Linked DNA regions of Orrella dioscoreae. The protein of the gene in region 2 interacts with the protein of the main gene of each other region in a pairwise test. Links are inferred from orthologs where the notes say so. Each region holds a gene or a part of one and is shown on either strand. Other genes may lie near its edges.

The links.
Region 1: the proteins of ODI_RS07035 (region 2) and grxD interact in binary tests that used the Escherichia coli proteins (3 or more experiments, as listed by UniProt). The link is inferred for Orrella dioscoreae from one-to-one orthologs.

The regions. Positions count from the first base shown.
Region 1 is NZ_LT907988.1:4,548,706-4,554,441, forward strand. The notes cover bases 2,557-5,364. They hold grxD (Grx4 family monothiol glutaredoxin), read right to left. Parts: upstream 4,222-5,364; coding sequence 3,892-4,221; downstream 2,557-3,891. Other genes in these bases: ttcA (tRNA 2-thiocytidine(32) synthetase TtcA), read right to left, coding at 2,557-3,302; ODI_RS20840 (UbiX family flavin prenyltransferase), read right to left, coding at 3,302-3,895; prmC (peptide chain release factor N(5)-glutamine methyltransferase), read right to left, coding at 4,330-5,127; prfA (peptide chain release factor 1), read right to left, coding at 5,169-5,364. In the rest of the region: ODI_RS20825 (class I adenylate-forming enzyme family protein), read right to left, coding at 1-365; ODI_RS20830 (acetyl-CoA acetyltransferase), read right to left, coding at 375-1,553; more of ttcA, read right to left, coding at 2,391-2,556; more of prfA, read right to left, coding at 5,365-5,736. UniProt on the Escherichia coli protein: Monothiol glutaredoxin involved in the biogenesis of iron-sulfur clusters.
Region 2 is NZ_LT907988.1:1,514,080-1,519,925, forward strand. The notes cover bases 1,627-4,544. They hold ODI_RS07035 (BolA family protein), read right to left. Parts: upstream 3,262-4,544; coding sequence 2,992-3,261; downstream 1,627-2,991. Other genes in these bases: ODI_RS07025 (RidA family protein), read left to right, coding at 1,696-2,115; ODI_RS07030 (peptidylprolyl isomerase), read right to left, coding at 2,199-2,975; ODI_RS07040 (septation protein A), read right to left, coding at 3,258-3,866; msrB (peptide-methionine (R)-S-oxide reductase MsrB), read right to left, coding at 3,863-4,261; ODI_RS07050 (ABC transporter substrate-binding protein), read left to right, coding at 4,450-4,544. Also shown: NAD-dependent DNA ligase LigA, read left to right, coding at 1-1,161; ODI_RS22670 (DUF72 domain-containing protein), read right to left, coding at 1,365-1,562; more of ODI_RS07050, read left to right, coding at 4,545-5,622; ODI_RS07055 (branched-chain amino acid ABC transporter permease), read left to right, coding at 5,681-5,846. UniProt on the Escherichia coli protein: Transcriptional regulator that plays an important role in general stress response. Has many effects on cell morphology, cell growth and cell division. Acts by regulating the transcription of many genes, including dacA (PBP-5), dacC (PBP-6), ampC and mreB.

The DNA.
Region 1 (5,736 bases), 3.0 Mb from region 2 along the record:
AGGCAGCCGTCAGGCACGGCTTCAGGCGGCAGGTCTTCGTGCGTGTCGGTCAGCACGGCATGTGCGCCCGCGTCGCGCAGGATCCAGTCCACCTCCTTGGGATGCAGCTTCGGGTTGACCGGCACGACGACCGCGCCCAGCCACCAGCAGGCGTAGAAAAGCTCCAGGTATTCGACGCGATTCTTCATGAAGAGCGCGACACGCGCGCCCTCGGCCACGCCCTGCGCATCGCGCAACCACCGCGCCAGCCCGGCCGCGCGGCGAGCGAAGGCGTCATAGTCCGCATGCAGCTGCGTGCCGCGATACAGCGCCGGGTTGCGAGGGTGCGACAGCGCGGCCGCATGCAGCCAGTTGGCGACATTCATGGCGCGCCCTTATGCCCGGGCTGCTTCGAGCACCGAGGCATAACTGGCCACCGCCGCGCCGCCCATGTTGAAGACCAGGCCCAGGCTGGCGTCCTTGCGCTGCATGGCGCCCGCCTGGCCGGTCAGCTGGCGATAGGCCAGCGCGTGCATCGACACGCCCGTCGCGCCCACCGGATGGCCCTTGGCCTTCAACCCGCCGGAAAGGTTCACCGGCAGGCGGCCATCGCGCAGCACGATGCCGTCGTCCAGCGCCTGGCGGCCACGCCCGGCAGGCGCCAGCCCCATGGCCTCATAGATGAGCAGCTCGGCGATGGTGAAGCAATCGTGCACCTCGGCGAAATCCAGGTCGTTCACGTGGATGCCCGCTGCGGCATACGCCTGGCGCAGCGCGCGCGCCGGCCCCTCGAATGCCAGCAGGTCGCGCCCGCCCAGCGGCAGGAAATCGCTGACGTGCTCGGCGGCGCGCACGGTGACCGCGCGCGGAAAGCGCGTGGCCGTGTCGCTGCGCGTCATGACGACGGCCGCCGCGCCATCGGTGATGAGCGAGCAATCGGTCAGCCGCAAGGGCGGCGCAATCAGCGGATTCTTGTCGGAGACGGTATTGCAGAAGGCCACGTCCACCTCGCGGTGCATCTGCGCCAGCGGGTTGTGCATGGCATTGCCGTGGTTCTTGGCGGCGATGGCCGCCATGGCGGGCAGCGGATCCTCGTAGCGCGCGGCGTACTCGCGCGCCGCCAAGGCAAAAAGCTGCGGAAAGCTCAGCGCGGCTTCTTCAGGATCGTTCTTGTAGCCCGCCCCCGCCAGCGCCTCGGTGACTTCCGGCGTGCTGCGCGAGGTCATTTTTTCCGCGCCGACGACCAGCACGGTCCGGGCAGCGCCCGCCTGCAGGGCGCGCAGGCCGGCATGGATGGCCGCCCCGCCGGACGCACAGGCGTTCTCGCAGCGCACCGCGGGCTTGAAGCGCAAGGCGGGCGAGGCCTGCAGGATCAACGAGGCCGCGAAGGCATCCGGGACCAGTCCGGCATTGAAGTTGCCCAGGAACACCGCATCGATTTCAGCGGGGTCCACCCCCGCGTCCTCGATGGCTTCTGTCGCGGCCATGACGATGAGTTGTTCCAGGTTCAAGGCGTCCAGGCGCCCGAAAGGGGTGTGCCCGCTGCCGACGATGGATACCGAGGTGCCTGACATGTCTTGTCTCTCCGCACTGGGTTGTCGTTCTTTTTTCCAGTGTGTGACTTGGCATGCCCGTACATCAATACGTGCAGCTACGTATAAAACTACGTATTAGGTGAGGTTGCGTGATCTTCTATGTAGACCGCTGGGTTGACGGCCGCCGAGGGTGGTCGTGCCGTCGGTCGCCTGCCGCGGGGTGCGGCGCCCACAGCGCCCTCCGGTCAGCATTCGGAAAAGCAATAGGGGCAGCTGTTGAGAGAGTGGGGGCGGGAGGTGGAGGGAGGAAGCAGCGCGCTTCGAGCTACGGGCGCCGCTTGGCCCTGTTGCCTGCTTGGGGAGGCTGCTCCACCACCGACACGGCGCGACCGAAGCCGCCAGGCTCATCAATTTCTCGGTGTCTCTGCCCGCGCAAGACACCCGCCATTCAGTCACGACAGTGGAACAACGCCTCCAAACAGACAACGCAGCCTGACGGGAGCCCCTGCCCGGAGTGCGATGCCCCCCACCTCCACTCCCCTTCCCCCCTCTCTCACTAGCTGCCTCTTTTGCTTTTCCAAATGCTCAGCAATGGGCGCTGTGGGCGCCCATTGCTGAGCGGCAAGCCGAGATCTTCGGGCGGGCAGCGAGCGCGGGGCAAGAATGCGAGCAGGACTCCGGCGGCCGACTCCGATCCAGAACCCCCAAGCGCAGGACGTCGAGGGTGGGCGGGACGGCGGGCGCCTTCTGCGGGGAGCGCGGCGCTGTGGGCGCCGCACCCCGCGGCAGGCGGCCGACGGCACGACCACCCTCGGCGGCCGTCAACCCAGCGGTCTACACAGAAGACTACGCTACGGCAGCAGACCACGCAGCGATCTACGCAACCCCACCCACCCGACCAACCGGCCGCACAAAAGAAATCGCAGTCTCGCCAGCATGCGAAAACACCAGCGCATCCTGCTCATAAGCCGCCCGCCCGAACAGCGACGCCTCATCGATCGTCGCGAGATTCGACGCCAGTCCCTTGAAGTCGAACAGCGAGGTATCCGCCAAATGCGACGGCACCACCTGCGTCAGCGCGCGGAACACGCTGTCGACGCGGCCCGGGGTTTCGCGTTCCCATGCGACCAGCATTTCCTTCACCTTCTGGCGCTGCAGGTTCTCCTGCGAGCCGCACAGGTTGCACGGGATGATGGGATACGCCATGTCGGCCGCGTAGCGGGCAATGTCGGACTCGCTGCAATACGCCAGCGGGCGGATCACCACATGCGCGCCGTCATCGGTGGCGAGCTTGGGCGGCATGCCCTTCAGCTTGCCGCCGAAGAACATGTTCAGGAAGAAGGTTTCGACGATGTCGTCGCGATGGTGGCCCAGCGCGATCTTGTTCGCGCCCAGCTCCTTGGCCGTGCGATAGATGATGCCGCGGCGCAGGCGCGAGCACAGCGAACAGGTCGTCTTGCCCTCGGGCACCTTCTCTTTCACGATGGAATAGGTGTCGGCCGTGACGATGCGATAGGCCACGCCGGTGCTTTCCAGGTAGGCCGGCAGCACCTCTTCAGGGAAACCCGGCTGCTTCTGGTCCAGGTTCATCGCGATCAGCTCGAAATTCACCGGCGCGCGCTTCTGCAGGGCGCTCAGGACCGACAGCATGGTGTACGAGTCCTTGCCGCCGCTCATGCACACCAGGATGCGGTCGCCGTCCTCGATCATCTTGAAATCGGCGATGGCCTTGCCGGCCTGTGATTCCAGGCGGTTCTGCAGCCGGAAGAAATTGTTCGAGTCTTTCATCAGCTCGGTTCCGCGGATGGCGACAGCCCTGCCCAACGCGGGCCGCCGACATCGATATCGAAAAGATCCAGCACCCGCGCCACGCTGTGGTCGACCATCTCTTCGATGGACTGGGGCCGGTGATAGAAGGCCGGCAAGGGCGGGAAGACGATGCCGCCCATTTCCGTGACGGCCGTCATGTTGCGCAGGTGCGCAAGATTGAAGGGCGTCTCGCGCACCATCAGCACCAGCCGGCGGCGTTCCTTCAGCACCACGTCGGCCGCGCGCGTGATCAGGTTGTCCGCCAGGCCGTGGGCGATGGCGCCCAGCGTGCGCATGGAGCACGGCGCCACCACCATGCCGGCCGAGCGGAAGCTGCCGCTGGCCAGCGTGGCGCCGATGTCGCGCACGCTGTGGACCACGTCCGCCATGGCGTGGACCTCGTTGCGGGACAGGTCCAGCTCGTGCTGCAGGTTGAGCGCGCCTGCCGCCGAGACGACCAGGTGCGTCTCGACGTCAGGCACGCGCCGGGCGGCCTGGAGCAGGCGCACGCCGTAGAGCGCGCCGGTGGCGCCGGTGATGCCGACGATCAGCCGCCGGCGGCCGGGTGTCACTCGGTGGCCCCGGCGGCGTCGAGCAGCTTCTTCAGCTCGCCGCTTTCGTTCATCTCGGACATGATGTCCGAACCGCCCACGAACTCGCCCGAGACGTAGAGCTGGGGAATGGTCGGCCAGTTCGAGTAGCTCTTGATGCCGCTGCGCACTTCCTCGTCCTCAAGCACGTTGATCGTGATGAGCTTGCGCACGCCACAGCCTTTCAGGATCTGGATGGCGCGGCCGGAGAAGCCGCATTGCGGGAACTGGGCGGTACCCTTCATGAACAGCACCACGGGGTGCTGCGTGACGGTATCGCGGATGAAGGTTTGCACGTCGTCGCTCATGGTTGACTCGCAGATGCGCCGGCGCGTGGCCGGCATAGGATTTTGCCTGGGGTAAATGGCCGGTATCGGGCAGGCAACGCCGACGTCCGGACCCGGGACTCCCCGGAATTATAGGTTTGCGCCGGAAATCCTCTCGATGCCGGCCAGATCGCGGCGGCTGGCCGCGTTCCGGAAGCCCGCGTCGGCCAGCAACTGCCGCACGGCGGCGGCCTGGTCCCAGCCATGCTCCAGCCAGAGACGGGCGCCTGGGGCCATCCAGGCGCGGGCGCCGGACACGATACGCGCCAGCGCCGACAGCCCATCGGCTTCGTCGGTCAGCGCGCCGCGCGGCTCGTGCCGCAGGTCGCCCTGATCAAGGTGGACATCGCCGGCGGCGATATAGGGCGGGTTCGACACGATCAGGTCGAACGGCGCGTCGCCGCCGGGCAGCGCCGCATACCAGTCGCCTGCCAGACAGCGCACCCGGGGCGCCCCCAGGCGCTGGGCGTTGGCGTGCGCCTGCGCCAGCGCCTCGGGGCTGGCGTCGGTGCCCGTCACATGGGCATCGGGCCGGGCCAGGGCAATGGCCACGGCGATCGCGCCGCTGCCGGTGCCCAGGTCCAGCACGCGCGGCGCCTGCCGCCCTGACAGGCATTCGAGCGCCGTCTCGACCAGCAGTTCCGTTTCCGGCCGCGGGATCAGCACGCCCGGCGCCACGGCATAGACATGGCCCATGAATTCGCGCTCGCCCAGCAGGTAGGCCATCGGCTCGCCGGCCAGGCGGCGGGCGCACAGGGTCTGGAATGCCGCCACCGCGGCAGGCGCCAGCGGGTCGGTGTCATGCGCCAGCAGCCAGGCGCGCGGCTTGTCCAGCACGCGCTCCAGCAGCATGCGGGCCTCCAGGCGCGGCAGGCCGCAATCGGCCATCAGCCCGCGCACGGTGGTTGCGGCGCCGCCCACGATGCGCCTTATGCCTCTTCGCCCAGGGCGGCCAGTTGCGCGGCCTGGTGCTCGGCCAGCAGGGTGCCGGTCAGTTCCTGCAGATCGCCTTCCAGGATGGCCTGCAGCTTGTAGAGCGTCAGGTTGATGCGGTGATCGGTCAGGCGGCCTTGCGGGTAGTTATAGGTGCGAATGCGCTCGGAACGGTCGCCCGAGCCCACCAGGCTCTTGCGTTGCGCGGCTTCCTTGCTCTGGCGCTCGCGCTGCTGCTGGTCCTTCAGGCGCGCCGCCAGCACCTGCATGGCCTTCTCGCGGTTGCGATGCTGCGAACGGTCGTCCTGGCATTCCACCACCAGCCCCGTGGGCAAGTGGGTCAGGCGCACCGCCGAATCGGTCTTGTTGATGTGCTGGCCACCCGCGCCGCTGGCGCGGAAGGTGTCCACGCGCAGGTCGGACGGATTGATGACGATGTCGGTCGCGGCATCGGCCTCCGGCAGCACGGCCACCGTGCAGGCCGAGGTGTGGATGCGGCCTTGCGCCTCGGTGGCGGGCACGCGCTGCACGCGGTGCGCCCCGGACTCGAACTTCAGGCGGCCA
Region 2 (5,846 bases):
ATCGACGGCGTCGTCTACAAGCTGGATTCCCTGCCCGGCCAGCGCGTGCTGGGCTACGTGGCGCGCGCGCCGCGCTTTGCCGTCGCACACAAGTTCCCCGCGGAAGAGGCCACGACACGACTGCTGGCCATCGAGGTGCAGGTGGGCCGCACCGGCGCCATCACGCCCGTGGCGCGGCTGGAGCCCGTGTTCGTGGGCGGCGTCACCGTCACCAACGCCACCCTGCACAACGAAGGCGAGATCGAACGCAAGGACGTGCGCATCGGCGACACCGTCGTGGTGCGCCGTGCGGGCGATGTGATTCCCGAGGTCGTGGGGCCGGTGCTGGACAAGCGTCCGGCAGACGCCACGCAATTCGTCATGGCCACGCATTGCCCGGTCTGCGGCTCGGCCATCGAACGTCCGGAAGGCGAGGCCGTATCGCGCTGCACGGGCGGCCTGTTCTGCGCCGCGCAGCGCAAGCAGTCGCTGCTGCACGCCGCGGGACGCAAGGCGCTGGACATCGAGGGCCTGGGCGAGAAGCTGGTCGATCAACTGGTCGACAGCGATCGCGTCAAATCATTGGCCGATCTCTTCACGCTGAAGGCCGAGGAACTGGCCGACTTCGACCGCATGGGCCAGAAGTCCGCCGAGAACCTGGTGCAGGCGCTGGACGTGGCGCGCAAGCCCTCGCTGGGCCGCCTCATCTTTGCCCTGGGCATCCGGCATGTCGGGGAAACCACCGCGCGCGATACCGCCAGGCATTTCGGCTCCATCGACGCGGTCATGGATGCATCGGAAGAAGCGCTGCTGGCGGTGCCCGACGTCGGCCCGGTCGTGGCGGGGTCGCTGCATCGTTTCTTCCAGGAGGAACACAACCGCGAGGTCGTGCGGCAACTGAAGCAGCAGGGCGTGGATCCGCAGCCCGAGGCACAGGCCCAGGGCGGCGGCGTGCTGGCCGGCAAGACCCTGGTGCTGACCGGCACCTTGCCGGAATGGACCCGCGACGACGCCACCCGCCACATCCTGGCGGCGGGCGGCAAGGTGAGCGGTTCCGTCTCGAAGAAGACCGCCTATCTGGTGGCGGGGGAAGAGGCGGGCAGCAAGCTCGCCAAGGCCCAGGAGCTGGGCGTGGCCATCCTGGACGAGGCAGGGCTGAAAGCCTTGCTGGGAGTGGCCTAGCGCCGGGTTTGGGAACAGCGGGCTCGGGGCACGGCTGCCTGCTTGCCCAACGCTGCGCCGGCGCGACCGGCGCAAGCGGCACCCGCAGCCTGCGCATCAGGCTGCGGGCATCGCGTGGCGCGCACACCTTCACGTCGTTGTCGAAGTAGCAATACACGTCCCGGTGCGCCGCGCGCGGCGCGCGACCGTCCACGCGCCGTGCGTCAGCGGGCTCGCCGCCACAGCATCGGTCCCAGCTTGTCACCCAGCGCCAACACCCCCGAGGCCATGAAATTTGCCATGGGCGTGCGCACGTCGTGCAGCCTGCGGATATGGGTGATGTAGCGCGGCGCCTTGACGCTGAAGACGAAGCCTTGGGGCGTGTCGTCGCGCCAGCGCCGATAACGCGCACGCTCGGGCACGAGGAAGTGGCGTGAGCGAACCGTGACGGCTTGACCTCAAGCCCGCTTGAGGTCCGACCATGCCGGGTATCGCACTTGCATGCGTGCCCGTGGCCAGCCTGGTTCCCGGGCCATCCGCCACCAGGAGCCGCTCATGACCGCTGCACCTTCCCCCCTGACCTTCATCAACCCGCCCGGCCTGTACGATCCGCGTCCCAACGGCTATTCGCACGTGGCTGTCGTCTCCCCCTGCACGCGCATGGTCTACGTGTCGGGGCAGGGCGGCGAGGATGCCAGCGGCGCGCTGCCCGCGGAGTTCGCGGCGCAGGTGCAGCAGGCCCTTTCCAATCTCGTCACCGCGCTGCATGCCGCGCAAGCCCAGCCGCGCGATGTGGCCAAGTTGACCGTGCTGGTGGTGGATCATTCCGAAGCACGCCTGGGTGTGTTCTCGCAGGCCTTGGGGGCCCTGTGGGGGAAAGCGCCGCCGCCCGCCTGCACCCTGATCCCCGTGCCCCGTCTGGCACTGGATGGCATGCTGATCGAGATCGAGGCAACCGCGGTGTTGCCTGCCTGATGCCATGCCGTGTGGCGCCGGCAAGGAAAAAGCCCCGGCAGATGCACTGACCGGGGCTTTTTCACGCGTAAGGCGCGTCGTGCTTACTGCACCTTGGCCTTTTCACGCAGGCCGTTGCGGTAGGTCGTGAAGGCTTGCTGGCGCAGCATTTCCTCGATCTGCGGGCGAACCTGGTCCAGCGGGGGGAATTCCACGGGACGGGCGTCCTCGACCTGGATGACGTGCCAGCCGAATTGGGTCTGCACCGGCTTGGCGCTGATCTCGCCCTTCTTCAGCGCGGTCACGGCCTGCGCGAAAGGTTGGACGTAGTTCGAGGCCGGGGCCCAGCCCAGTTCACCGCCACGCTCGGCGCTGCCCGGATCCTTGGAGTTCTTCTTGGCCAGGTCTTCGAACTTGGCCTTCTTGCCCGTCAGTTGGGCGGTCAGGTCGTTGGCCAGCTTCTCGTCTTCGACCAGGATGTGGCGAACCTTGTATTCCTGCTGATTGCCTTGCTCGGCCTTCAGCTTGTTGTACTCGGCTTGCACCTGGGCGTCGGTGACGGGGTTCTTCTTCAGGAAGTCGGCTTGCAGCGCGCGCACCAGGATGCCCTGGCGGGTCAGGTCGAGTTCGGTCTGGACTTCGGGCTGCTTGGCCACGCCAGCCTTTTCGGCGGCTTGCAGCAGCACTTCACGGGTGATCAGTTCCTGCTTGACCTGTTCGCGCAACTGGGGCGAATCGGTGGCACCTTGCGTGACGAGCAGCGAGACGAACTGGTCGACGCTTTTCTGCGTGATGGCCTTGCCGTTGACCGTCGCGACGTTCTGGGCGTACAGCGGAGCGGAGAGGGTCAGGGCCGCCAGCGCCAGGGCGATACGTTTCATGGGAAGGAACTTCCTTTCAGGGAGACTGGGCATCCAGCGCCAGGGCATGGATGGGATAGGGGATCAAATCCTGCAAATGATGATACACCAGCCGATGCCGCGCCACGGGCGTCAGGCCGGTGAAACAGGCGGCCACGATGCGGACGCGATAATGGCTTGCGCCGCCTGCCGCGCCGGCATGGCCGGCGTGCAGGTGGGACTCGTCCAGGATGTCCAGCGACTGGGGTTCCAGGGCCGCCAGGCGGGCGCGGATGAGCGCCATGCGTTCGGTGTCGGCGCCGCTCATGGCTGGCGCTCCTGTTCTGCCAGCGGCTTGGCGGGAAGGTCGTCGCCGGCGCCTGCGCCGGTTTCCTCGGGCGCCTGCATGTGGCGGCCCAGCCAGACCGATTGGCCGATGACGAAGACCAGCAGCAGGCCCATCAGGCCGAACACCTTGAAGCTGACCCACTGGCTCTCGGTGTAGTGGCCCGAGAAGGCGACGTACAGGTTGGCGCAGCCCGCCAGCACGAAGAAGAGGGCCCAGCTGGCGTTGAAGCGGTCCCAGATGTTGTCGGGCATCCGGATCTTGGCGCCCAGCAGCTTGCGCAGCAGGTTCTTGCCCAGCAGGTAGCGGGAACCGAGCAGCGCGCCGGCGAAGAGCCAGTAGACCACCGTGGGCTTCCACTTGATGAAGGCCTCGTCGTGCAGCAGCAGGGTGGCGCCGCCGAAGAAGACGATGACGCCCAGGTTGACCCAGTGCATGCCCTCGATGGCCTTGCCCGTCAGCTTGAGCCAGGCGATCTGCAGCACGCCCGCGGCGATGGCCACGGCCGTGGCTACATAGATGTCCGCGAAGCGATAGGCCGCGAAGAAGAGAATCAGCGGAAAGAGATCGAACAGGAACTTCTTCATGCGGGATCGGGCTCGAAAGTCATGGAAAGGGAGTTGATGCAGTAGCGCAGGCCGGTGGGCGGCGGGCCGTCGGGAAACACGTGGCCCAGGTGCGAGTCGCAGATGTTGCACAGCACCTCGGTGCGCACCATGCCGTGGCTGGTGTCGGTTTCCTCGCGCACGCGCGCCGGGTCGATGGGGTCGAAATAGCTGGGCCAGCCACAGCCGGCGTCGAACTTGGTGTCGGAGGCGAAGAGCGGCGTGCCGCAGCCCACGCAACGATAGATGCCGGGCGTGCTGGTATTCCAGTATTCGCCGGTGAAGGCGCGTTCGGTGCCCTTCTGGCGGGCCACGTAATACTGTTCGGGGGTGAGCTGCTCACGCCATTGGGCGTCGGTTTTGGTGACTTTCTGCATGAGGTCTCCTGCCGGACTGCAAAGGGGACGGATCGAAGGGTATTGGACCACGGCGCCGCACCAGGGTTCTGTCCATTATCCCATCCCGGGGGGCTGATATCATTCCGCCCTACAAAAGCAGCTCATTCCCATAAATTCTCTGCGTTGCGGCACGGTCTGGCATCGCGCCCCCGCACCCAGGAGACACCATGACCTCTCGTAGCATGTTCCGGCTGTCCGCATGGACTGCCGCTCTGGCGCTGTCCTTGCCCCTGGGCGCCGCCCAGGCCCAGGTGAAGGTGGGGGTGACCGTGTCGAGCACCGGGCCCGCCGCCTCGCTGGGCATCCCCAGCCGCAACACCGTGGCCCTGCTGCCCACCGACGTCGACGGCATCAGGATCGAGTACATCGTGCTTGACGACGCCACCGATCCGACCCAGGCCGTGCGCAATACCCGCAAGCTGATCGCCGAGGACAAGGTGGACGTGGTGCTGGGCACCAACGGCACGCCCGGCTCGCTGGCCATGGTCGACGTGGCCGCCGAGACCGGCACGGCCATGATCAGCGTGGCCGCCAGCGCCAAGATCGTGCAGCCGGTGGACGAGAAGCGCCGCTGGGCCTTCAAGACGCCGCAGAACGACGCCCTGATGGCCGCCGCCCTGGGCGACGCGATGGTCAGGCAGAAGGTCAAGACCCTGGGCTTCATCGGCTTCTCCGATGCCTATGGCGAGGGCTGGCTGACCGAAATGACCCAGGCGGCGGAAAAGCGCGGTATCAAGGTCGTGGGCGTGGAACGCTATGCGCGCAACGACACCAGCGTCACCGGCCAGATCCTGAAGCTCGTGTCCGCGCGCCCCGACGCGATCCTGGTGGCCGGTTCGGGCACGCCCGTCGTGCTGCCGCAGAAGGAATTGAAGGCGCGCCGCTATGCCGGCCGCATCTACCAGACCCACGGCGCGGCCAACAGCGACGTGCTGCGCGTGTGCGGCCAGGACTGCGAGGGCATGATCCTGCCGGCCGGCCCGCTGCTGGTGGCCAGCCAGCTGCCCGACAGCCACCCGGTGAAGGCCTCGGCCCTGGTCTACACCGAGCTGTACGAAAAAGCGCATGGCGCCGGCTCCACCAACACCTTCGGCGGCCACCTGTGGGATGCCGGCCAGCTGGTGCTGGCTGCCGTGCCCAAGGCCGCCGCCACCGGCGCCAAGCCGGGCACGCCCGCTTTCCGTGCCGCCCTGCGCGACGCGATCGAAAGCGTGCAGAACCTGGCGGTTTCCCAAGGCGTCTTCAACATGAGCCCCACGGAGCACGCCGGTTTCGACGAACGTGCCCGCGTCATGGTGACCGTCAAGGGCGGCAAGTGGGTCTACCAGCCCGATCTCTGATTTTTCCCCCTGATCCGCCGGGGCCGCCGCGGCCCGGCGCAAGGAAGCGTTTTTCCCGATGGATTTCACAATCGCCCTGATCCTGTCGCAGGACGGCATCGTCAATGGCGCCATCTATGCCCTGCTGGGCCTGGCGCTGGTCCTGGTGTTCGCGGTCACCCGCGTCATCTTCATTCCCCAGGGCGAATTCGTGACCTTCGGGGCCCTGACCCTGGCCATGCTGG